DNA from 2 places in the Pseudoalteromonas agarivorans genome. Region 1 is predicted to be linked to the other one. Evidence: riboswitches for the same ligand, from Rfam matches in the RefSeq annotation. Region 1 holds a riboswitch; the other holds the start of a gene.

The links. A riboswitch is a leader RNA that binds a small molecule or an ion and turns the genes downstream of it on or off. The one in region 1 is predicted to bind lysine.
Region 2: another riboswitch for lysine. It lies ahead of lysC (lysine-sensitive aspartokinase 3); the one in region 1 lies ahead of dapA (4-hydroxy-tetrahydrodipicolinate synthase).

Annotation. Positions count from the first base shown of each region.
Region 1 covers NZ_JANIGJ010000009.1:64,043-75,574, reverse strand. Annotated here, with positions in the region: gene acnB (bifunctional aconitate hydratase 2/2-methylisocitrate dehydratase) at 1-1,885, opposite strand, end outside; gene NQT65_RS15980 (OmpA family protein) at 2,194-3,252, opposite strand; gene NQT65_RS15975 (protein adenylyltransferase SelO) at 3,587-4,993, opposite strand; gene NQT65_RS15970 (DNA-3-methyladenine glycosylase I) at 4,996-5,700, opposite strand; lysine riboswitch at 5,895-6,091, shown strand; gene dapA (4-hydroxy-tetrahydrodipicolinate synthase) at 6,220-7,104, shown strand; gene NQT65_RS15960 (2,3,4,5-tetrahydropyridine-2,6-dicarboxylate N-succinyltransferase) at 7,120-7,860, shown strand; gene NQT65_RS15955 (PLP-dependent decarboxylase) at 7,860-9,065, shown strand; gene NQT65_RS15950 (succinylglutamate desuccinylase/aspartoacylase family protein) at 9,071-10,192, shown strand; gene NQT65_RS15945 (phospholipase A) at 10,402-11,436, shown strand; gene NQT65_RS15940 (bifunctional GNAT family N-acetyltransferase/hotdog fold thioesterase) at 11,509-11,532, opposite strand, start outside.
Region 2 covers NZ_JANIGJ010000001.1:198,534-210,065, forward strand. Annotated here, with positions in the region: gene NQT65_RS00865 (Mks condensin complex protein MksF) at 1-1,061, opposite strand, end outside; gene NQT65_RS00870 (condensin complex protein MksE) at 1,058-1,606, opposite strand; gene NQT65_RS00875 (MksB family condensin complex protein) at 1,610-2,881, opposite strand; lysine riboswitch at 3,172-3,344, shown strand; gene lysC (lysine-sensitive aspartokinase 3) at 3,421-4,806, shown strand; gene NQT65_RS00885 (4'-phosphopantetheinyl transferase family protein) at 4,825-5,568, opposite strand; gene NQT65_RS00890 (sodium-dependent transporter) at 5,707-7,029, shown strand; gene NQT65_RS00895 (2-hydroxyacid dehydrogenase) at 7,096-8,076, opposite strand; gene NQT65_RS00900 (glutathione peroxidase) at 8,380-8,931, opposite strand; gene NQT65_RS00905 (NAD(P)-dependent oxidoreductase) at 9,048-9,929, shown strand; gene sbcB (exodeoxyribonuclease I) at 10,733-11,532, opposite strand, start outside.

The DNA of each region.
Region 1 (11,532 bases):
ACTTAAGCATAACAATGTTAGACTCAAGGTATTCGCTGATAGACTCTTTAGAAAGCTTAACAGTACAACCTGCTGCTGAACGCTCTGCTGATGCATCTGATAATTCAAACGCTTGCTCAACGGTTAAGTGCTCAACACCTTCAATTTCTAGTACGCGACCAGAGAATTCGTTGATTTTACCTTTTTTCTCTACTGTTAATAAGCCTTGCTTAATACCGTAGTATGGGATTGCGTGTACTAGGTCACGTAAAGTGATACCTGGTTGCATTTCACCTTTAAAGCGAACCAAAATAGACTCAGGCATATCAAGTGGCATAACACCTGTTGCTGCTGCGAACGCTACTGCACCTGAACCCGCTGGGAACGAAATACCTAATGGGAAACGTGTATGTGAATCACCACCAGTACCTACAGTATCTGGTAATAACATACGGTTTAACCAAGAGTGAATTACACCATCACCAGGGCGAAGTGAAACACCGCCACGGTTCATGATGAAATCAGGAAGCGTATGGTGAGTGTTTACGTCAATTGGTTTAGGGTAAGCAGAGGTATGACAGAATGACTGCATTGTTAAATCTGCAGAGAAACCTAAACATGCTAAGTCTTTAAGCTCATCACGTGTCATAGGACCTGTAGTATCTTGCGAACCTACAGTGGTCATTTTTGGCTCACAGTATTGGCCTGGGCGAATACCTGCTACGTTACATGCTTTACCAACCATTTTTTGCGCTAGCGTAAAGCCTTTATCAGACACTTCTGTTACTGCTGGTACTTTAAATACGTCAGTAGCACCTAAACCTAAAGAGGTACGTGCTTTGTCTGTTAAACCACGACCAATGATTAGAGGAATACGGCCGCCGGCACGTACTTCATCTAAAATTACGTCTGATTTAAGTTCAAAAGTAGAGATAACGTCATCAGTACCGTGGCGCTTAACTACACCTTCGTATGGGTAAATATCAATTTGATCACCCATGTTGAACTCATCAACATTTAACTCGATTGGTAACGCACCTGAATCTTCCATTGTGTTGAAGAAGATAGGCGCAATTTTGTTACCTAAACATACACCACCAACGCGCTTATTAGGTACGTATGGGATATCATCACCCATAAACCAAAGTACAGAGTTAGTTGCAGATTTACGAGAAGAACCAGTACCTACAACGTCACCTACGTATGCAAGTGGTAAACCTTGTGTTTTTAATTCTTCAAGTTTAGTGATTGGACCTACTTCACCCGCTTTGTCAGGAGTGATACCGTCGCGCTCATTTTTTAGCATTGCTAAAGCATGAAGCGGGATATCTGGGCGTGACCATGCATCTGGTGCAGGTGATAAATCATCAGTGTTTGTTTCGCCGGTTACTTTAAATACAGTAACAGAGATTTTTTCAGCAACAGCTGGCTTGTTAGTAAACCATTCAGCGTCTGCCCAAGATTGAATAATCTTTTTAGCGTGCTCGTTGCCTGCTTTTGCTTTTTCTTCTACGTCGTAAAATGCATCAAACATTAATAATGTGTTTGATAGGCCTTTTACAGCGATAGGCGCAAGTGTTTCGTCATCAAGTAGCTCAATCATTGGGGCGATGTTGTAACCACCTAACATTGTACCTAATAATTCTGCTGCTTTTTCTTTAGATACTAATGGAGATTGTGCTTCGCCTTTAGCAACTGCCGCTAAAAAGCCTGCTTTGATGTATGCTGCATCATCAACGCCTGGTGGTACGCGGTTGATTAGTAAATCTAAGATGAACTCTTCTTCACCCGCTGGTGGGTTTTTAATTAGTTCAATAAGATCAGCCGTTTGCTGAGCATCTAATGGCGCTGGTACGATACCTAACGCGGCACGTTCTTCTACGTGTTTACGATATTCTTGTAGCACAATATTGCCCTCTTGGTGACGTGAAAGTATTCGGTAGCGCATCATGCGCAAAAAAAGTAACCCAATACTTATAGTATTCTAACGCGGGATTATAAAGCTTTTATGTATAGATGAAAATCCATCCAGCTAAGCAACTGATTATACCGACTATAAATATTATGAATAGTGGTAAGCATAAATTCTATTTTCGTGAATGTTTATTAAGTAATAATCATTCTTGTTTAATCAGGCTAATACTGCATATGCTGTTTTAAAGGCATAAAAAAACCCAGCACTAAGCTGGGTTTTTAAAATAAAGTAAGTAACTATTAACGCTTAACTTTTACACGTTCAATAGATTTTACATGTGCTTCTACACGACGGTTTTCAGCGTGAGCTTCTTTCGTGTTAGCTGTGTTTTTAAGACGTTCTTCACCTAGGCCAACAGTTGTAATGCGATCTTCAGCAATGCCATCTTTAATTAGCTCTTGTGCTACATCATCAGCACGCTTTTTAGAAAGCATCTTGTTGTAGTTTGCGTTACCTACCGCTGACGCGTGGCCTTCAAGTAGTACAGTTGTATCTTCGTGCTCTTTTAAGAACTCAGATACTGATGCAATGTCGTCAAAGTAACGTTGACCAACTTGTGCAGAATCATGTGGGAAAGTAACTAATAAGCTTGTTGTTACTTCACGGTCTTCGTATAAAGTACAGCCATCGCCATCCACAGCGTCTGTCATTGGCGTGTTAGGACATTTATCATCTTTATCTAGGATGTTGTCGTTGTCGCTGTCTTTAGGTTCTACAGGTACTTCTACTACTGCTGTAGGCGCTGGCTCTACAGGCTGTGCAGGCATAGAGTTTTGGCCAAATAAGTAGTTAATACCAATTTTAGCACCTACATCTGTGTAACCTTTATCAAGACCTTGGTATACCGCAGTTTCAGCGTTTACGAAAAAGCCATCAGTAATAAAGTGTTGGTAACCAACACCTGCGTTTAAGAATGTGTTGTCATCTACTACGTCCATTTCTTTAATACCGAATAGACCGTAGAAAGGGCCGCCGTCAAGGTGGTAAAGCGCATCAATACCGTAACGCTCGCCGTCGATATTATTACGATTGCCCGCAGCTTTATCGAACGCGTTAAAGTCCATATCTGCATACTCAAGGCGTGCGCTCCAGTAATCGCTGAAACGGTAACCTGCTTCTACACCCCAACCAGTTGACTCGTTTACGTCAAGGCCAGCTTGAGCGCGCATGTTTTCCCATGACGCATCATAGTAGTCACCAAATGCACCAATGTAGAAACCTTCTTCTTTATCGGCAGCGAATGTAGACGCGCTAGTTGCAGCTAACGCAATTGCAATTGTAAGTGATTTTAATTTCATTGTTTTCTTCCCATTTTAACAACTTAGAAAATTGTAGCTAATCAATACTAGCTCAACCAGTTTTGTACACACTACCCGAGCTTTTGTTAATCGATACTTAACGAAAAATAAAGTTTATAAATTTTTTCAACGATCTACAGGCATTCCAACCACCAATTGTAGGTTAAGTAAAAATTTTTACCTAATCTGCAATTAATAAATTATGGTAATTTATAAATAGTTACTTTTTATGAATGCGCACAATAGCACCGAGTGTGTAACTGCTCAATCATTGTACACTGCATTATTTAAAAATGACTATTTATAATCAAAAACTTACAATTAATTACAATACTTAAGTACCGCAAAAAGTTTGATAGCCCTTGTCATCTTTACCTGTCTCTTGAAAGCGGGCTAAATTAGCTGTTTTATCATATGGGTTACTCATCACCGCTAAGAAGTCGCTTAACAGCTCGCTCTCGCCGTGTTGATTATATTGCGCAAGTATTTCTTCGACGATGTGATTACGCGGTATAACCCTTGGGTTAGCCGCTCTCATTAGGTTATAGCTGTTTTCATCACATCTTTTTTGCCATAACATGGCCCATTGCGTTAATTCATCTGGCACTTTCCCACCCTTTAGTGACTCGGTTAGGGCATCAAAGGTGTTGGTATAATCGAGCTTATGCTCTTGAAATAACAATAATAACTTACTTACAAGCTCTACATCGTCTTCGTTATAACCTGCTAAGCCTAATTTTTGTGCCCACATTTGATTATATTGCTCGTTAAATAACGTAGAAAACTGATTAATTAGCGGCGTCATTAAACTTACAGCTTGTTCGTCATCTTCATCTATTAGCGGGATTAGGCTCTCGGCTAAACGCGCGCAGTTCCAACTTACAATATTTGGCTGATTACCGTAGGCATAGCGACCTTGCTTATCAATTGAGCTAAACACGGTATCAAAATCAAAGGTATTCATCATTGCACACGGGCCGTAGTCGATAGTTTCGCCGCTTATCAAGGTATTATCAGTATTCATAACGCCATGAATAAAGCCTACTCGCATCCAGCTAATAACCAGCGCTAGCTGACTATTTATAACGGCTGCTAAAAAATCTAAATAGCGCTGAGCCCCTGTTGATTGAATACTTGGGTAATGACGCTCAATGGCTACATCAGCTAATTTTTTTAATCCCTCTACATCACCTTGAGTTGCTAAATACTGAAACGAGCCAACGCGAATATGGCTACTTGCTAAGCGGGTAACAATTGCGCCTGGTTGCGGCGGATTACGATAAACAGCTTCACCTGTGCCGACAACAGCCAAACACCGCGTGGTTTTAATCCCTAAGCCGTGCATAGCTTCGCTCATAATATACTCGCGAATAGCGGGGCCTAGTGCACATCGTCCATCGCCTCCTCTTGAAAAAGGCGTGGCGCCTGAGCCCTTTAACTGAATATCCCACAGCTGATTTTTATCATCGCTGATAGCACCCAGTAAGTGCGCTCGCCCATCACCCAAGCGCGGCGAAAAGTGCCCAAACTGATGCCCAGAATAGCCAAGCGCTACAGCATTTACCGGTTGTGGCTCGTTACCAGCAAAAGTACTGGCGCGCAGCGCAGGCTCAACATCTATATTAAACTGCTGTGCTAACGCTTCGTTCCACAAAAGTAATTGCGCAGCTGCAACGCTTGAAGGTTGATCCTCTATTGCGAAGTTATCTGCTATGTCTGTGTATCTTGGCACTAGTTTCATGGTTAATCCTCTGTTTGTTGGCTTATGCCTACGCGATTGTCGCCCACGCTGTAAGCGACAATTAAGCTAAGTTCTTGCAGGCTCAAACCACTTTGCTTTTGCATTTCGTTAAAAAACGCCTGTGCGGCAGTGAGCGATTTTTTAGTTTGCAGGCCGCCATCGATAATTTTGTGCGCTCTTAGGTAACTTTCTACATCTCGCGAAAGTAAAAAAGTATCTTTACCAAGCGCTCTTAAGGCATACGGGCCTGTATTGCCGCCCAACCGAGCACCCTGTTTTTTTAAATATGCCCATAAACCAATAATGTCATCGCTTGGCCAGTTAGCTACAAACTGGCTAAAACTGCCATGTTGCTGAGCTATTTCGTGGATCATGTAGGCATTTTCAGGAATTGTTTTTACTTTTTTATAATTACGAATAATGCGCTCATCAGTTGCTTTTTGCTCGAGCATATCGGGCGGCATCATAAGTAATTTATCAACATTAAACTGCCAAAAAACCTCTCTAAAACCTGGCCATTTACTGTTTATTACCGACCAGTAAAACCCGCTTTGAAATACTTTACGGGTAAACTCTTCAAGCCAGTCGTCGTCACTTAATGCGCTTAATGCTTTTTTAGATAAGGGTTTTGCGAGTAATAACTTAAGCATTTTTTCAGAGCCTTTTCGCTCTACTGCTCGCTTATAAATATCGCTAAATTTTTCCATACTTATTAAATACCTCATCACTACTCATAGGGTTAGTTTACGAGAAAAGCAGCCAATACGTAACCACCCACATTTTCGATGAACTAATCTGTATCCTGCAACTTGACACCTAGACGGCTAAAATGTTTTAATCGCCGCAATTACCCTATTTAAATTGTATTTTGTTAAACCTTTTGCGGTTAAACAAAATACAAAGGGCTAGAAGAGGTGCGTTATTCAGGTAGCGTATGTTAGGAGCGCAAACTCCAGTGAGCATATGTGAGGGGAATACCGCCGAGAGGTAAACGCTTTTGCGAAGCAATTACTTCGGGCGTCTAGGTTGAATCCTAGCGACTGTCACCAATAGCTGTTTTAAAACAGCTTATTAGTTTGGTGGAGAGCTTCTGGTCTTAAATAATAAGGCCGTGCGCCCTATTATTTTAAGCCCATTCGCTCTTCGAATACTGTTCGAACGACGTTAATGCGGCTCACATCATACAGCCTCCTTAATATCTCGAACACCTTATAGGTTCGTAAGAGATGATTCACAACTTCAATTTAGACGACTACGCACTGTGGACAGCGCTTGTTACGCCGTTTGATCAACAAGGTAATGTTGACTACGACACGCTCACAACACTTGTTAGCGAACAAGAAGCGGCACACAACGGTATTTTACTGCTCGGTAGCACAGGTGAAGGCTTAGCCCTTACGCTTAAAGAGCAGCAAGGCATTGTTGAGCACGTGTGCCAATTAAAACCCAGTGTACCGCTTATGGTTGCTGTTGGTGGTAGTAATTTGGCCCAACAAAAAGAATGGGTTAGCTACTGTAACCAATTACCTATTCACAGCTACTTATTAGGCTCGCCTCTTTATGCAAAACCAGGGGCTGTAGGTCAAACACATTGGTACGAAAGCTTATTAAACGAAAGCGTGCATCCGTGTATGTTGTACAACGTACCTGGGCGCAGCGGTGTAAGCATTCCTATCGAAACCATTGAAAACTTAAAAGCGCACCCAAAACTGTGGGCTTTAAAAGAAGCCAGTGGCAACATCACCCAATTTGAAGCATACCGACAAGCCGCGCCTAATTTAGCGCTATACAGTGGCGACGATGCACTTATGCCCTACTTTGCCCAAGCAGGTGCAAAAGGCTTAGTCTCGGTTGCGGCCAATGCATGGCCTTTGCAAACACATGAATTTGTAAAGCGCAGCCTAAGCGGTCAACACCCCAATTTATTTGCTCAGTGGACTCGCGCTATCAATAGCCTATTTGCTGTAGCAAACCCTATTCCCGTTAAAGTGCTAATGCACCAGCAAGGGCGTTTAAATAGCCCACTGTTGCGTCCACCTTTAACGCATCTTGAGTTAACGCAAACCGATTGCATTACCACTGCAAACGACACCATTTTATCTTGGCATTAAACACAGGTTTTTATAATGAGCTGGTTAGAACTACTAAATAATTTAGAATCGGGCGCAGTACGCGCAGCATCACAAAACGAAAGCGGCCAATGGGAAGCTAACGTAGAAGTAAAACAAGGCATTTTAGAAGCCTTTAAAAATGGCACTAACACCGAGTTTGCAGGCGGGTTTGTTGATAAGCACAACCTTGCACCACAAGAATTTAGCACTGAAGATGGCGTGCGTATGGTACCAGGTGGCACCAGTGTTCGCCGCGGTGCCTACGTAGCTAAAGGCACTATTATTATGCCACCAGCGTACGTAAATATTGGCGCATACATCGACGAAGGCACTATGGTTGATAGCCACGCATTAGTGGGTTCGTGTGCACAAGTTGGTAAAAATGTACATTTAAGCGCAGCTGTTCAACTTGGTGGTGTACTTGAGCCAATTGGGGCAAGCCCAGTCGTGGTTGAAGACGATGCGTTTATTGGCGCAGGTTGTGTCATTGTTGAAGGCGTAGTGGTTAAAAAAGGCGCTGTACTTGCACCAGGTGTGCGTTTATCTGCCACTATTCCGGTTTACGACTGTGTTAACGAGCGCCAGCTAGATAAAGGCGAGCCAATTCCAGAGTACGCTATTGTAATACCAGGCTCTCGCCCTGCGTCTAACGAATGGGCTCGTGAGCAAGGCCTAAGCATGTCGTGTGCACTCATTGTTAAATACCGCGACGAGCAAAGCGATGCATCGTTATTGCTAGAAGAGGTTTTACGATAATGAGCTTTTTGAGCACGCCTATCAAGGCCGCCGTAAATACACTTACTCAGCAACTTGATACACCTTTTTTTGTTTACGACTTAGACAAACTAAACGCACACCTTACCCGTTTAGTTGCGCAAACCGATGTAAAGCTTTGGTATGCGGTAAAAGCCAATCCGCTTTCTAAGGTTATTCAATGCCTAGACAGCGCCGGATTTAACTTTGACGTAGCAAGTAAAGGTGAGCTTGAACAAGTCCTTGCACAAGGTATTAGTTCACAGCGCGTGCTCAACACAGGGCCTGCAAAGAGCCCTAAACAAATTAAACACTTTATTGAGCGCGGCGTGCGTATTTTTGTTGCCGAAAGCCTCAATCAAGTACGTTGGTTAAACCAGCAAGCGCAGCTGCAAAATACGCAGCTGCAAGTATTACTGCGTGTGCAATTACGCTGGCCAGAAGGTGAAAAAAACCCACTAGGGGGTGACAGCCTTACTCCGTTTGGGCTTGGTTGCGATGAATGGCAAGCGCTCAATACTGGCGATTACCCAGCACTTAATTTTGATGGCCTACATATTTTTCAGTGGGGCAACATGCTTAGCACACAAAAGCTAAGCGAGCTGTGGTCACAGATGATTGCACCGCTTACCACCTTGGCTAATAACTTAAATATAAACCTTAAAATTTTAGATTTAGGCGGCGGTTTAGGTATTCCTTACACACCAAACGATGCAACACTTGAGTGGGATGGATTAATCACCGCGCTGGCAAAAATTAAAAAAGATGCGGGTGTAGACGAGCTTTGGATGGAGCTTGGCCGTTACGCTGTAGGCGAATGCGGTCATTACGCGAACCCCGTCGTTGAGTGCAAACAAAACTACGGGCAACAGCAAGTTATTTTAACCGGTGGTATTAACCACTTATTGCGCCCTGCTGTTACAAGCCAAGATTTTCCTGCGGCGTTACTGCGCGAATCAACAGCGCCAGAACAAGCAATGAGCTTATATGGCCCATTATGTACTGCCCTTGATTGCTTAGGCGAGCATACCCTACCAAGCGATTTAAACGAGCAAGACTGGCTGGTGTTTAGCCAATGTGGTGCCTATGGTTTTACCGAAAGCATGCCCTATTTTTTATGCCATGAACTAGCTGCAGAATACGTGTTACAAAATGGCGAGTTCACGTGTGTGCGCCAAGCAGAAGATGCCAGTCACTACTTAAGGTAATAAACATGAGCATAACAACACCCATTAGCCAAGAAAACATTATAGTAGGGGAAGTAGCAAACGGCTTGCCCCTAACTATTCCGGTGTATCGCTTAAAAGGCGATGGCAGCGGGCCAAGCGTGTATATTCAAGCCAATATGCATGGCGCCGAGGTACAAGGTAACGCGGTTATTTTTCAGCTGCTAGAGCAGTTAAAACAGCTCAATTTAAAAGGCGACATTACCTTAGTACCTTATGCTAACCCTATTGGTTGTAATCAAAAGTCAGGGGAATTTACCCTTGGCCGATTCGACCCTATTACTGGCACTAACTGGAACCGTATGTATCACTACAATAGTGATTTAGTTACCCAGTTTGCACACGAGCATAGCCAGTACGACGATGCAGCTTTAAAAAGTAACTTTAAAAAAGCCCTGCTTGATGAAATAGATGCCAAACTTAATGGCCCAGCTTACTTGCTCAATACCGGTAAACGCATTGCGCTTAACCTGCAAAAGCTTGCGCATCAAGCCGATATCGTGCTCGACTTACACACGGGGCCTATTTCAAGTAAGCATCTGTACTGTCCAACGTATGCGTGCGACAGCGCACGTTATTTTAATATTGAACACGTACTGCTTATTCCAAGCGACTTTGATGGCGCAATGGATGAAGCTAGCTTTTGCCCATGGTGGCATCTAAGTGATGCACTTAGTGCGCAAGGCAGGGACTTCAATGTACAGGTTGAGGCCTTTACAGTAGAGCTAGGCAGCCAAGAAAAAATAGATTTAGCAGCCGCCTTTGACGATGCAAACAGCATTTTAAGCTATTTGAACCATAAAAATGTATTAGTAGATGCAGCGCATCAACCTAAGCAGATGACCCGTTATGCGTGCCATTTAGGTGACTACTTTGCTTATTATGCGCCGATTGGCGGCATGGTTGAATATGTTGCCCCATTAGGCGCACTCATAAAGGCAGGTGAGCCAATAGCCCATATATTGCGCATGGAGCGCTATTTAACTGAGCAGCCCCTACAAACATTAAGCCTTGATTGCGATGCAATTGCTATTTTGCATTTTGCCTCAGCAAGCGTAAACCAAGGTACTGAACTTTATAAGTTTTTTACTAACGTATTTGAGTTATAACGCACCGCGCTATAACTCCCCCTTCTCATTGCGTGAGAGTAAGTTAACTAACTTACAATATAAGCGGCTATATGCCGCTTTTTTTGATCTGTGATAACGGTGTAAACGTAAGGTAATCAAATAAGTGTAAATTCAGTGAAAGTTCACCGTTACAAATGTAAAAACACGTTATAATTTATAAATCTACCTTACTCTCAAAGGAATAAACAATGAGCTGGCGTTATTGGATTGCAGTTACGGCTTTACTTAGCACACCCTCTTTTGCCCAACAAGAGGTTAAAAAAAATGAACAAGACAACGACATAGAGCTAGTTAAGCAATGTATTTTAAATGAAGTAATTGGTGGCGATGGTAAGCAAACCTTAGACGAGCTGCGCACAAAATGCTCCGCCCTTGAAGAAAACAAACAACTTACCGCACTTGATAAACGCAAGGCTCGCGAAGAGGTAAGCAAAAAAAATCGTAACGTAATTACGCCGCATAAACGTAACTACATTTTACCTTTATCGTATGTCTCGCACCCTAACGATCGCCCGTTTGATGGCTTTGACGAGCTAACAGATGAAGAAAATGGCGAACCCCTTGATAACCTAGAGGCTAAATACCAGCTTTCTATTAAAGTGCCACTGTACGATGATTTTGCAGATGACGACCAAGCCATATTTTTTGGCTTTACCTTGCAGTCGTATTGGCAAATTTATAACTCAGAGATTTCTTCTCCGTTTCGTGAAACCAACTACGAACCAGAAATATTTTGGGTAAACTACCTAGACCAAGAAAACGTACTTTGGGGCGACGAAATGGCCATAGCGCTGGGTATTTCGCACCAATCTAATGGCCGCAGCCAGCCAAACTCTCGTTCATGGAACCGAATTTACGCCGATTTTATATGGGAAAAGAGCGGTTTTGTATTTAGCTTTAAACCTTGGTATCGCATTGCTGAGGATGAAAAAGACAATATATTAGAAGCCGATGGCGACGACAATCCAGATATTTACAAATACATGGGTTACTTTGAATTTGGCGGGGCGTATCGATATCACGATCACGAGTTTAGCTTTATGACTCGTAACAATTTAAATTCAGATAACCGTGGTGCACTTCAACTAGATTGGTCATTCCCGCTTTGGGGTCGTTTACGTGGCTACGCGCAATACTTTAACGGTTACGGTGAGAGCCTAATTGATTATAACGCTGATGTAGAGCGTATTGGTGTAGGTATATTACTTACCGATTTACTCTAATTTATTAATACACCATAAAAAAAGCCAAGCCCTTTTATAAAGTGCTTGGCTTTTTTATTAAAGCGTTACTCGTTATTTTTTAACGGCAAACACCCC
Region 2 (11,532 bases), on a different contig from region 1:
TGCTTAAGTTGGCCAAGGTTGGTTTTAAGGGTGGCTTTATTTACCAGTTCAAATTCACTTTTAAGAGCGCTGTAATCTAAAAACCATTGCTCTATTTGGGTTTGCCTGCGCTCTATATCGCGCGATTGCTGTACGTATAAGCTTTGCTTTTGCTCAAACTCGTGTTTTTCGTGCTCTATGTCTTCAAGGGCAATGGCTAGTTCGCTTAGTTGCTCTTCTTGGTAGGTATCAAAGTCTATTAATGCTTGATCAATTTTAGGCGCGTAGGCTGCTAACTTACCTTTAAGCACGGTTTGGTTTTCAAGCATTGATTCAAGCGCCGTTATTGGCTCTTGCATTGATTCAAGCGCTTTTAATTCGCGTTTAGCACGATTTACTTTATCAAACGAGCGACGCCATACTTCGTAAAAGTCCACTTTAGAGTTAGACATATGGCGTTCAAACACACGTAGCATAAAGCGTTTAACATCGCTTGCACCCAATTTGTGTAAGTTAAGAATACGCCTAAAAATTTCTTTATAAATGGCGGAGTCTTGCACGTTATTAAGCGGGATCATTTTTAAATTAATGTCGCCGTCAAAAGGGGTTGCGCCGCCGGTAAGCAGGGCGTTTAGCTCTTGTGCTTTAAGCTCTATAGGGTTGTAACCTTGCGTTTTTAAATGATTAAACAGCTTGGTAAACTTAATAATGGTATTACCTTGCGTGTACTGCGCTAAATCAAGTTTGCCTTGATAACAAAAGTACTGATGCGCGTAACCGGCTATTTTACCAAGGCCTGCTACACCAATCACCACCGAGCCATGGGGGAGGTTGGCTTCAAGCAAAATGTACGACTGATCTGATGAAAAATAAAATTTACGGGTTTCATCTAAATCGTGCCCGTCCCATTCGGTTAGGCGCAAATCGTTTATTAGCGGAAATTGCAGGGCGTTAATAACCGAGCTTTTACCGGTATTGTTTGGTGCACAAATAGAGCTACTTTTATCAAGAGGAATAACACACTTTGCATAGCCTGCGGTATTAAGTAGGGCGAGTTTACTTAGTCCGTATAAGTTTTTCATTGCTCGTCCTCTGTAATGTAGGTTTCTTCGTTTACTTCCATAAGTGCATCAATATAGCGGTGAATAGGCGCTTGTAGCATAAAGCCGCCTTCTACTTCGCGGGCAAGGCCTAAACGTACCATACGCAGGTATACATCTTTTCGTAAATCTGAGCCCGAAAATATCTCAAGCTGATCAAACAAGTGTTTATTAATTTGCACTAAGGTTTGCATCAGTTCTAAATCGTTTACTTCATCAAATAGGGCACGCATTGGGTCTTTACCCGTATTGGCAAAGTGCTCAATTAAAATGTAAATAGTCAGTGCAATAGCACGGGATATTTTACCCATGTTTGGCGTGCTTTCGTCGCTGGCAAAGTAGTAAAAGCCGCGGCTGTCGTGTTTTAAATCGTGGCCAAGGGCGCTAAATAAGGCGCTATAAGATTCTATGTGCTGGTCAAGCTCTTGCCACATTACGTTGTCTTGTTCGCAAATATGGTAACCCGCACCTAATTTTTTATTAATGGCTTGTAGGTGCGTAAGCTCGTCTAAGTTTATATGTGTCATGTGTTACTCGTCTGCCTGTGTATCTGGCTGAGGCGCAGAATTAAATGGGTATAACGAAAAATGCTGGCCGGCAATTTTTACGCGTGTCTTTTCATCGCTTTGGCTAATGTGAATTTCACTGTCGCTGACTAGTTTTTGATATAAAAATAGCATTTCGTCGGCGTCTAATTCTGGGTAGCTTTCATCTAAAAATTGCAGCAATGGCTGGGGCTTTTTACGTTTTTTATTAAAGCGTTTTGCAAAGCTTGTTTTAACATCGTGGTAATCAGGAATGTTTGGCGTGACAAATGCCGGCACGTCTTGTTGCTCTGGGAGCTGGTATTCTTCGTGTTCAAATTCTACCAAGCTTGCCATATAGGCAACTATATGACGCTGCTGGCCAAGCGAATAACGCTGCGCATCGCTTACAAAGTTTGGTTGTACCGCGCTTAGCATGTTGTCTACGCCATTTTTACGCACAAGGCCAAGCACTTTTGCTGCCTGGCGGGTAATTAGGTTATTACGGCGTAACTCTTCGCGCAGTGGCATAAGCATATCGGCACTTTTGCGTAAGCTTTCTCGGCCAACTAAATGCATTTCGAGTATCCGAGTACGCAATTGCTCAAGCATACGTTTGTCGCTGTAGGCTTTGCCTGAGCGTTCAATGTGCTCTATTTGCTTACTTATTTGCTGCTCAATCAATGTAAAACAGGCATGAAAGTCACCGCGAATATCGACCATTTCAAGCATCGGCTCTATGTATTCGTCAAAGGCTTCTATTACCGCTTTGTAGCGCTTTTGCAAAGATTGCACCGCGTGATCAGATTTAGCTTGCTCAACAATGTTTAAAATAGCGTTTTCGTTGTGCGCGTAAAGCTTCATTATTTTACGCACCCGATCATCCATAATGCGGCTATAGCGGCGTAAATCGTCATAGTCTTCTATTTCGCCGGCATTATCTAATCGGTTTCCTAGGCGTGCTAAATCATCAACCAAAACGCTAATTTCTTGTGCTAAACCTAGGTGTTCTTCTTGTAATAAAAAGGTCGCAAAATCGGCAATGGCGCGGTTTATTTCAAGCTGGGATGATTTAGCCAATGGAATAAGTATGTCTTGATTGAGCAAACGATTTGTTTCTTTGTATATGCGCTCGTTTGTCCACGTGGGCTGTTTTTGCTTAATGGCGTTTTGCACGTCTTTGAGGCTAAAGTCGGCCATTTTAAAACGTTTAAATAATAGCTCTAAAACACCCCAGTGTTCGCTAAGGGTGTTAAGCAGCTTTTTAGCTGGGATCATAATGCGGTGATACATCCTAGTAATGAGTTAACTACACTTAAAGCAGAGCGTAGTTTTTATATTTTTATAATAAAAAGTACTCGTTATTAACTGGCTTAATTTACACATTTTTTTAGCTGGCGTACAGGCGAGTTACATTAAGCGCTGTAAAAGTAGCCAGCAATGTAAACCTTGGCTAAATTATTCGCGTTATATTAGCTAAAACACCTTGACAGCTAGACGTCTAAACGATAACTTTCAAAGCCCCGCTACACAGTGGGGTTTTGTTTTATTAGCCACAGGTTAATACAACATTCAGAAGAGGTGCGATACTTAGGTATTTAATGGTAGGTGACGAACGCCCATAACCATTAAAGAGGGAAGTACTCGCCGAGGAAAACAAGGTTACGTCAACCGTGTTTTTCGGTTTATGGGGCTGAATCCCCAAAACTGTCACCAACTTAGGTGGAGAGCTTCTGGCAGCGGACACATCTTATTTGCATTCCTTTGCCAAGTTCTTCTTGTTTTTTAGCGGTTTGGATACCGCGAAAGGAGACGAAATGACTACCCAATCAGTGCCACAAACAGTATCAGGCGCAAAATCAGATTACATCGTTGCCAAATTTGGCGGAACCAGTGTTGCAAACTTTGAAGCGATGAGTCGCTGCAGCGAAATTATTGTTGCAGATAAAAGCGTACGTATTGTAGCTGTGAGCGCCAGTGCCGGCGTAACTAACCACTTAGTTGCACTGTGCAAACCCGACCTTAGTAAAGAGCAGCGCCAAGCACACATAGATGGCGTATTGGCTATTCAACAGGCTATTTTAGATGAGTTGTCGCTTGATGCCGATTTAGCCGTAGGTTTTAACGAGACGTTAAAAGCGTTTCAAACGTTAGCACTTGAAACACTCACTACTGATCAACAACACGATGAGCTGCTTAGCTTTGGCGAACGTTTATCGTCTTATTTATTTGCTCAAGTGCTGCGCTTAAAAGGCTTAAATGCAGATAGGTTTGATGTGCGCAAAGTGCTTAAAACCGACAGCCAATTTGGTAAAGCAACGCCCGATGTTGCGGCCACTGCACAAGCGGCTAAAGACCTGTTAATTCCGTTATTAGATGAGCAAGTAATAGTTACACAAGGGTTTATTGGTAGTGATGAATTTGGCCAAACCACAACGCTTGGTCGTGGTGGCTCTGACTACAGTGCGGCGTTATTAGCAGAGGCTATTAACGCTAAGAGTGTACACATTTGGACCGATGTAGTGGGTATTTTTAGCACCGACCCGCGTTTATGCGCTAAGGCAACGCCAATTGCCCGTTTAAGCTTTGATGAAGCCGCAGAAATGGCGACATTTGGCGCAAAAGTATTGCACCCTGCAACTATTTTACCAGCAAGCCGTAGCCATATTAATGTATTTGTAGGCTCTAGCCGCGAGCCAGAGCGCGGAGGAACGTGGATTGAGCGTGAAAAATCGCAGCAGCCAGGTATTCGTGCCGTTACGCAGCGTAAAAACCAAATATTGCTAACGCTTAAAAGCCCAGAAATGTTATTAGCAAGTGGCTTTTTGGCCCGTGTATTTACTATTTTAAGTGAATTTAATATATCGGTAGATTTAGTGACTACCTCAGAAATTAGTGTTGCCATTACGCTCGATAACGCGCCTAATGCCTCGCGACCTGAGCTTGAGCAAGCGTGTTTAGATGAATTGGCCGAATTTTGTCATGTATCGGTTGAAAACAACTTAACCTTAGTGGCGCTTATAGGCTCTGAAATACAGCTACGCCAGCACGAAATGAACCTAATGAACGTACTAAAAGAGTTTAATATTCGATTAATTTGTCATGGTGCAAGTAAGCACAACTTATGCTTTTTAGTAGAGCAAAGCGAATCAGATACCGTGGTACAAGCAATACACAGCCGCTTATTAGAAAGCGCTGCTTAAGCTTTTAAAGCCAAGTTATTAAGTATCCAAGTTATTAAGTATAAAGCACCGCCAGTCGGTGCTTTTTTTATGCGCCACGCTTATATCAAACTCCTCATTGGCAACCGTTATGGTGTTACTCGATGCTGTTAGGTTTAACAAAGAAAATTCATCAAATACATTTGGGCTAAGCAATTGCGCTATTGGGCGGCTAGTTGCTTTAGCGAGTGCCTCTTTTAAGGTCCAAATTCTAAAAAAGCGGTGGGCTTGCTCTTTTATAGCCAAAGGCGCGGTAATTAAGGCAATTTCAGCCTTATGATAAAAATGCTTAGCGAGCTTTTCGAATGGGCGTTTTAAGTTTATTTTTTCAATATCAAAGCCAAACTCCGCCTTAGTAACATTAAGTGCAACGCCAACTAAGCCATGCGAGTGCGAAATACAGGTATTTATAACGGTGTGGTTTATATGGAGCTGCAGTTTTGAGCATTCTTCATTAAAGTGGGTGCTCATTTTATTAAGCGGTATGTGTGCGTATTGGGGCTGAGTATGCTTTGCAAGTTGCTTTAGTAATATGCGCGATGCTACATATTCTTGCTTTGCTTGCATGCGTTTACGGCGATTTATAACGCTTAGCTCAAATGGGCTTAGGTACTGGGTTAAATCAAGGTGTTCTACATTAAGTGTGTTGGCATTAAACACTAAAATAGTATTGTTGCTAGGGGATAAATCGCTATAAAAAGAGGGAGCAATACTTAGGGTGTTTTTAAAAAAGTGGTTAGTCATACGCGCTTAAAATAAGTGAGTGCTGTAATTATGAGCGGTTAACAGCGCTTATTTATGCCAAAAGCAATTTTATTACTCAGTTGGCATTAAATATGGTTTAATTCACAATAATCAAAGAATAACAGAATTTGTAGATGTATGGCACAAGTGCGTGATGGATTTCAAAGCCGTTTTGGTTTTGTTTTAGCCGCTGCAGGCGCAGCAGTGGGTTTAGGTAATATTTGGGGTTTTCCTACGCAGGCGGCCAACCATGGTGGCGGTGCATTTTTATTGGTTTACTTTGTAGTTATATTTTTACTTGCGCTACCTGCGCTTTATACCGAACTTTATTTAGGCCACCAAGCGCAAGCAAACCCAGTAAAAGCATTGGGTAATGCGTGGCAAAATACCAACAAAAAAGTAGGGGCTGCCGCAGGATATATTGGCCTTGCGGGCGCTGTGGTTATGCTTAGCTTTTATTCTATTGTAGCTGGGTGGATGCTCTCTTACGCCATAGAGCCTATTACTACATTTTTTGGTTTTACCGCAGCAAGCGAATTTTTACACAGCGACTCTATGGCGCGTAATTTTATATTTACGCCGCTTATGCTTATTTTAACCGCCAGTATTATTTTAAAAGGGGTTAAATCGGGGATTGAAACTTGGTCACGTCGATTAATGCCATTGTTGTTGGTGCTACTAATAGGCTTAATTTTTTATATAGCCAGTTTAGAAGGCGCCAGCGAAGGGTTTGCTGCTTATTTAATTCCTAATTTTAGCCAAGTGCTTGACCCAAATTTAATTATTGCTGCAATGGGGCAGGCTTTTTTCTCGCTCTCATTAGGGGTTGGCTGCATGATGATTTATGGCTCGTACCTGCAGCCAGATGCAAACCTGCCAAAACTAACTGCAAGCGTTGCACTACTTGATACCAGCGTGGCATTTTTAGCAGGTTTACTGATAGTGCCTGCAATTTATGTAGCGCAGCATAACGGGGTAGAGGTGTTTAGCGGCGGAAAACTTATAGGTGAAGGGCAGCTTATATTTGCTATTTTGCCTGAGCTTTTTAGTACTATGGGCGAAATTGGCTTACTAATTGGGTTACTGTTTTTTGTACTTATGTCGATTGCATCGGTTACATCTACTATTTCTACCACAGAAATACCGGTAGCGTTTTTAGTAGAAAACCACCGCGTAGATCGTACTAAAGCAACGTGGGCCGTTAGCCTAGTGGTGTTAATATGCGCTAGTGCAATAATATTAAACTTTGAGTGGTTATTTGGTTTAGTAATCATGCTATTTACTCAGTACCAACTGCCACTTATGGGGCTGTTTTATTTTATAACTGCAGGTTGGATGTGGAAACGCGGTAATAAGCTTCATAAAGCCAGTACCGGCACGCATTACTGGTTTGCTCAATACATTCGTTTTGTGTGCCCAGTATTAATGACTCTTGTTTTTGCAAACGTTGCGTTTGGCTAAAGTATTTTAAGCTTTACCCGTTATGTAAATAGCAAAACGGGTAAAGCAAATTAATGGGCCGCTGCTTTATAAAACCTCATTGGTTAAAGGTCTCTGTTCATTAATTTCTATTGCGTTTTGTATGGTGGTATTGGCAATTTCGCTAAGGGCTTCTTGAGTAAAAAAGCCTTGGTGGCCAGTTATTAATACGTTTTTAAAACTAACTAAGCGCGAGAATATATCGTCTTGGTTTATCTCGTCGCTATGATTTTTAAAAAATAGCTCCGACTCCTGCTCGTACACATCAAGCCCTAAATACCCTAGCTTTTTAGTTTTAAGCGCATTTATACACGCTTTACTATTAAGTAGCGCACCGCGCGAAGTGTTAATTAGCATTACCCCAGGTTTCATTTTATTAAATGCATCGGCGTTTATTAAATGGTGTGTTTGCTCATTCAGGGGGCAGTGCAGTGAAATTATATCGCTTTGAGTAAGCAGCGAATCTAAATCGGTGATGGTGTAATTGCCAGGTGTTGCATAAGGGTCGCACACTAAAACATGCGCGCCAAAGCCATTTAAAATATTACAAAGGGCAAGGCCAATTTTGCCACAGCCTATAATGCCAACTGTTTTGCCGTGTAAGGTAAAGCCTAATAAACCGTTTAAATCAAAGTTGTCTTCGCGTACGCGGTTATAGGCTTTATGTGTTTTACGGCTAAGGGTAAGCATAAGTGCAACACAGTGCTCAGCTACGGCTTCTGGGCTGTATGCGGGTACTCGTAATACCTTAATGTTGTGTGCTTTGGCAGCCACTAAATCAACATTATTAAACCCTGCGCAGCGAAGTAAAATAGTATTAATTCCTTGCTCAGCAAGGTGCTCAATAACGAGGGCGTTAACTGTGTCGTTTACAAATACACACACAGCATCAAACCCTTTAGCAAGCAGTGCTGTTTGCTCGTTCAGTGCTTGCTCAAAGTAACAAATCTCTATTTGCGGGTGTTTGTTAATACTGCGCTCAAAAAAAGGCTGCTCGTATTTTTGCGTACTAAAAAAAGCAATGTTCATGTTATTTACTCCAAAGCCTAGCTGTTATACCAATGCGCATAATCAAGTGATCTATTTTGAGGATGGAAAAACGTGTTGATAGCAAGGCAAAAAATTCGCTATTTAGTTGTTCTCGGCAATTGCTCCTGCATTGCTCTACCTTCTGCATCCATGCAGTCGTAAATGAGAGTTTTTTAACGCAGGTAGCGACACGTTTAGCCCCTAAAAATGATTAAGTATTATTGCCGATTGGTATTGTACATAACCTTAAACTAGTTTAATAAAGCATGCTTGAGTAACCACCCGTTTATTGATTTAGAATAATTAAGCGCCTTTTAATGCATTAAAGTTGGGTATTATTTTTGCGTTATTTAAGTTATTAGCGTTTAGTGCGCTAGGTAAGTTTGCCTCAATGACCTGTTTAAGCGTTTCGGGCTTGGTCCGCGGAGCATAACGTGCAACGAGCTGACCTTGTGGGTTAATTAAAAACTTGGTGAAGTTCCACTTTACTGCGCGGTTTTGCGAAATACCACGGGTATGCGACTTTAAATAATTAAACAGCGGATGCGCCTCGGGCCCATTTACCATTACCTTACCAAACACTTTGAACGACACGTCAAATTGTCCTTGATAAAAGTCTTTAATCGCGAGGTTATCAAGCGGCTCGTTTTGGCCAAATTGATGACACGGAAACGCTAAAATAGTGAAACCGCTATTTTTATATTCTTGATAGAGCTTTTCTAGCGAACTTAATTGCACCGAAAAATTACACTTACTTGCTGTATTAACAATAAGTACTGTTTTGCCTTTTAGCTGGCTAAGCGCAAAGCTTTCGCTGTTGTACAAAGGGGCACTAAATTGATAAATACTATCCATGGTTACCTACTTATTTCCTTACGTTGGAAATTTATAAAGACTTAATTCGCTTTTTAAGCAGCCGATTGACATAATCGGGCATAGTTTCTAAGTTAGCAGGAAAATAAGGCACTTTTATGTCAATCAATGTTGCATTTATAGGTTTAGGGGTAATGGGTTACCCAATGGCAGGGCATTTAGCAAAAGCGGGCTTTAATGTGTGTGTATATAACCGCACTCAAGCAAAGGCGCAAAGCTGGGTAGATGAGTATGCAGGAAGTTTTGCTACCACGCCGCGAGAAGCTGCTAAGAATGCTGATATTGTATTTATGTGTGTAGGTAATGATGATGACTTACGTGCGGTTGTTTATGGTGAAAATGGTGTTTTAGCGGGGATGGCCGTTAATAGCATTTTGGTTGACCATACTACTACATCGGCCGAAGTAGCCCGTGAAGTAGCAGAAAAAGCAGCCTTGCAAAATATCGATTTTATAGACGCGCCTGTATCAGGCGGACAAGCAGGTGCTGAAAACGGCGTGCTTACAGTCATGGCTGGCGGTAACGAAGCTGTTTTCACTAAAGTGCAACCCGTAATGGCGGCATATAGCCGTTTTAGCCAGTTATTAGGCGATGTGGGCGCAGGGCAGTTATGTAAAATGGTTAATCAAATTTGTATTGCCGGCGTAGTGCAAGGCTTAGCCGAGGGCTTACACTTTGCTAAACAAGCAGGGCTTGATGGTGAAAAAGTAATTGAAACCATTTCAAAAGGGGCTGCGGGTTCGTGGCAAATGGAAAACCGCTATAAAACAATGTGGGCAGGTGAGTACGAGTTTGGTTTTGCCGTAGATTGGATGCGCAAAGATTTAGGCATCGCGCTTGATGAAGCTAAAAACAACGGCGCTACGTTACCGATGACTGCAACGGTTGATCAATATTACGCCGACGTACAAGCGCTTGGCGGGGGGCGATACGATACATCAAGCTTACTAGCACGCATTGAAGCACTGCACAAAAAATAACTTTTTGAGTATACCGCTGTAGATGCGCAGCTTGCGTGACGGGCAAAGCCCGTAAAGTGATTTATTCACAAAGAGGATAAGAGGCGTTGCGCTTTAGAGGAATAGATAGATCTAAAAAGGTTTATTTTTTTTGCCCTCTCATTTACTCCTCATTCGCTTCTCTTTGTGAGTCGTGTTTTATTTAAGCATTTAAAAGCTGCGCTTTTCGCGTGAGCAAGCTCTACCTCTACCACGCTGGTGTAGATATGGGTTTTACTTGTAGATGCGAAGCTTGCTTACGTGACGGGCAAAGCCCGTAAAGTAATTTATTCACAAAGAGGATAAGAGGCGCTTTGCTTTTAGAGGAAGAGATAGATCTAAAAAGGTTTATGTTTTTATGTCTTCTCATTTTTTCCTCATTCGCTTCTCTTTGTGGATTATTTTATATTTAAAAAACTGCGCTTTTCACGTGAGCAAGCTCTACGTCTTGTAGTTATCATTTATCACATCGAAGTCAGTGAGCTTGCCTCGACGTCTACAGCGAAGGTGTAGATATGGGTTTTACTTGTAGACGCGAAGCTTGCTGGCGTGATGGGTAAAGCCCGTGAAGCGATTTATTCACAAAGAGGGTAAGATGCACTTCGCTTTTAGAGGAAGAGATAGATCTAAAAAGGTTTATGTTTTTATGTTTTCTCATTTACTTCTCTTTGTGAAAAATTTTTTTGGCTTTACTTGTAGTAGTAAAGTTATATAAAACAAAAAACGCGACACTTTATTGCTAAAGTATCGCGTTTTAAAAGTGTTCTACACAAACTTAAACTAAATTACATGCTTTGCGCGTAGTTATACAAAGCCTTTAAAATGGTTAGGTTTTTTTCGCTGTCGTCGTGCTCATGGGCCAAGTTTTCAAGGGTGATCATAAAATCTTGTGCACTAATTGAGGGTTGATCTTCTCCGTGCATTAACTTGTTTTGGCAATACTGACGCCATTGGTCAAGCTCTTGCTGGTTGAGCGTTTCAGGCCAGTTTCGCGCGCGGTATCTAAACAGTAATGTATTGAACTTTTTATCTTCAAAATCTAAATTTAAGCCCGCTAGCTCGTCTGGTTTAGCATCGCGAATAATCGCAAATTTAGCTTTGTCGGCGTGGCTTGTAAAGCCATCGTAAAGTAAGTAATCAACGTTAGTGGTCGCGCTGTAATCGCCTTTTTCGTTAAACACCTCAGTTACTTTATCGCGAAGCTCGGTATTGGCTTTTAAAATAGCTAAATTAGCGAGGCATTGCTCGCGGTCAATGCCTAAACGGGCTGCGTTTTCAGGCAATAACGTTTTAGCAGGCGCTAAAATAGGGCACTTGTTTAAATGCACCAATTTTAAACCAACAGGTAAATCACCCTCGGCTAAATCAACGCGTTTGGTGTATAAACGTTTACGTAACTCTTCTACGTTTAAATCAAGCAATACTTGCGGGCTTTGGGTTAAATCAAAACAAATAACCGCGTTTTTATTTACCGGATGAAAGCTCATAGGCGCTACCCACGTAGTACAGCCTTGTGTGGCTGGAATGCGTGACGAGGTATGTACCAGCGGCGTCATGTTAAATACATCAACTAACTCGCCAAGCG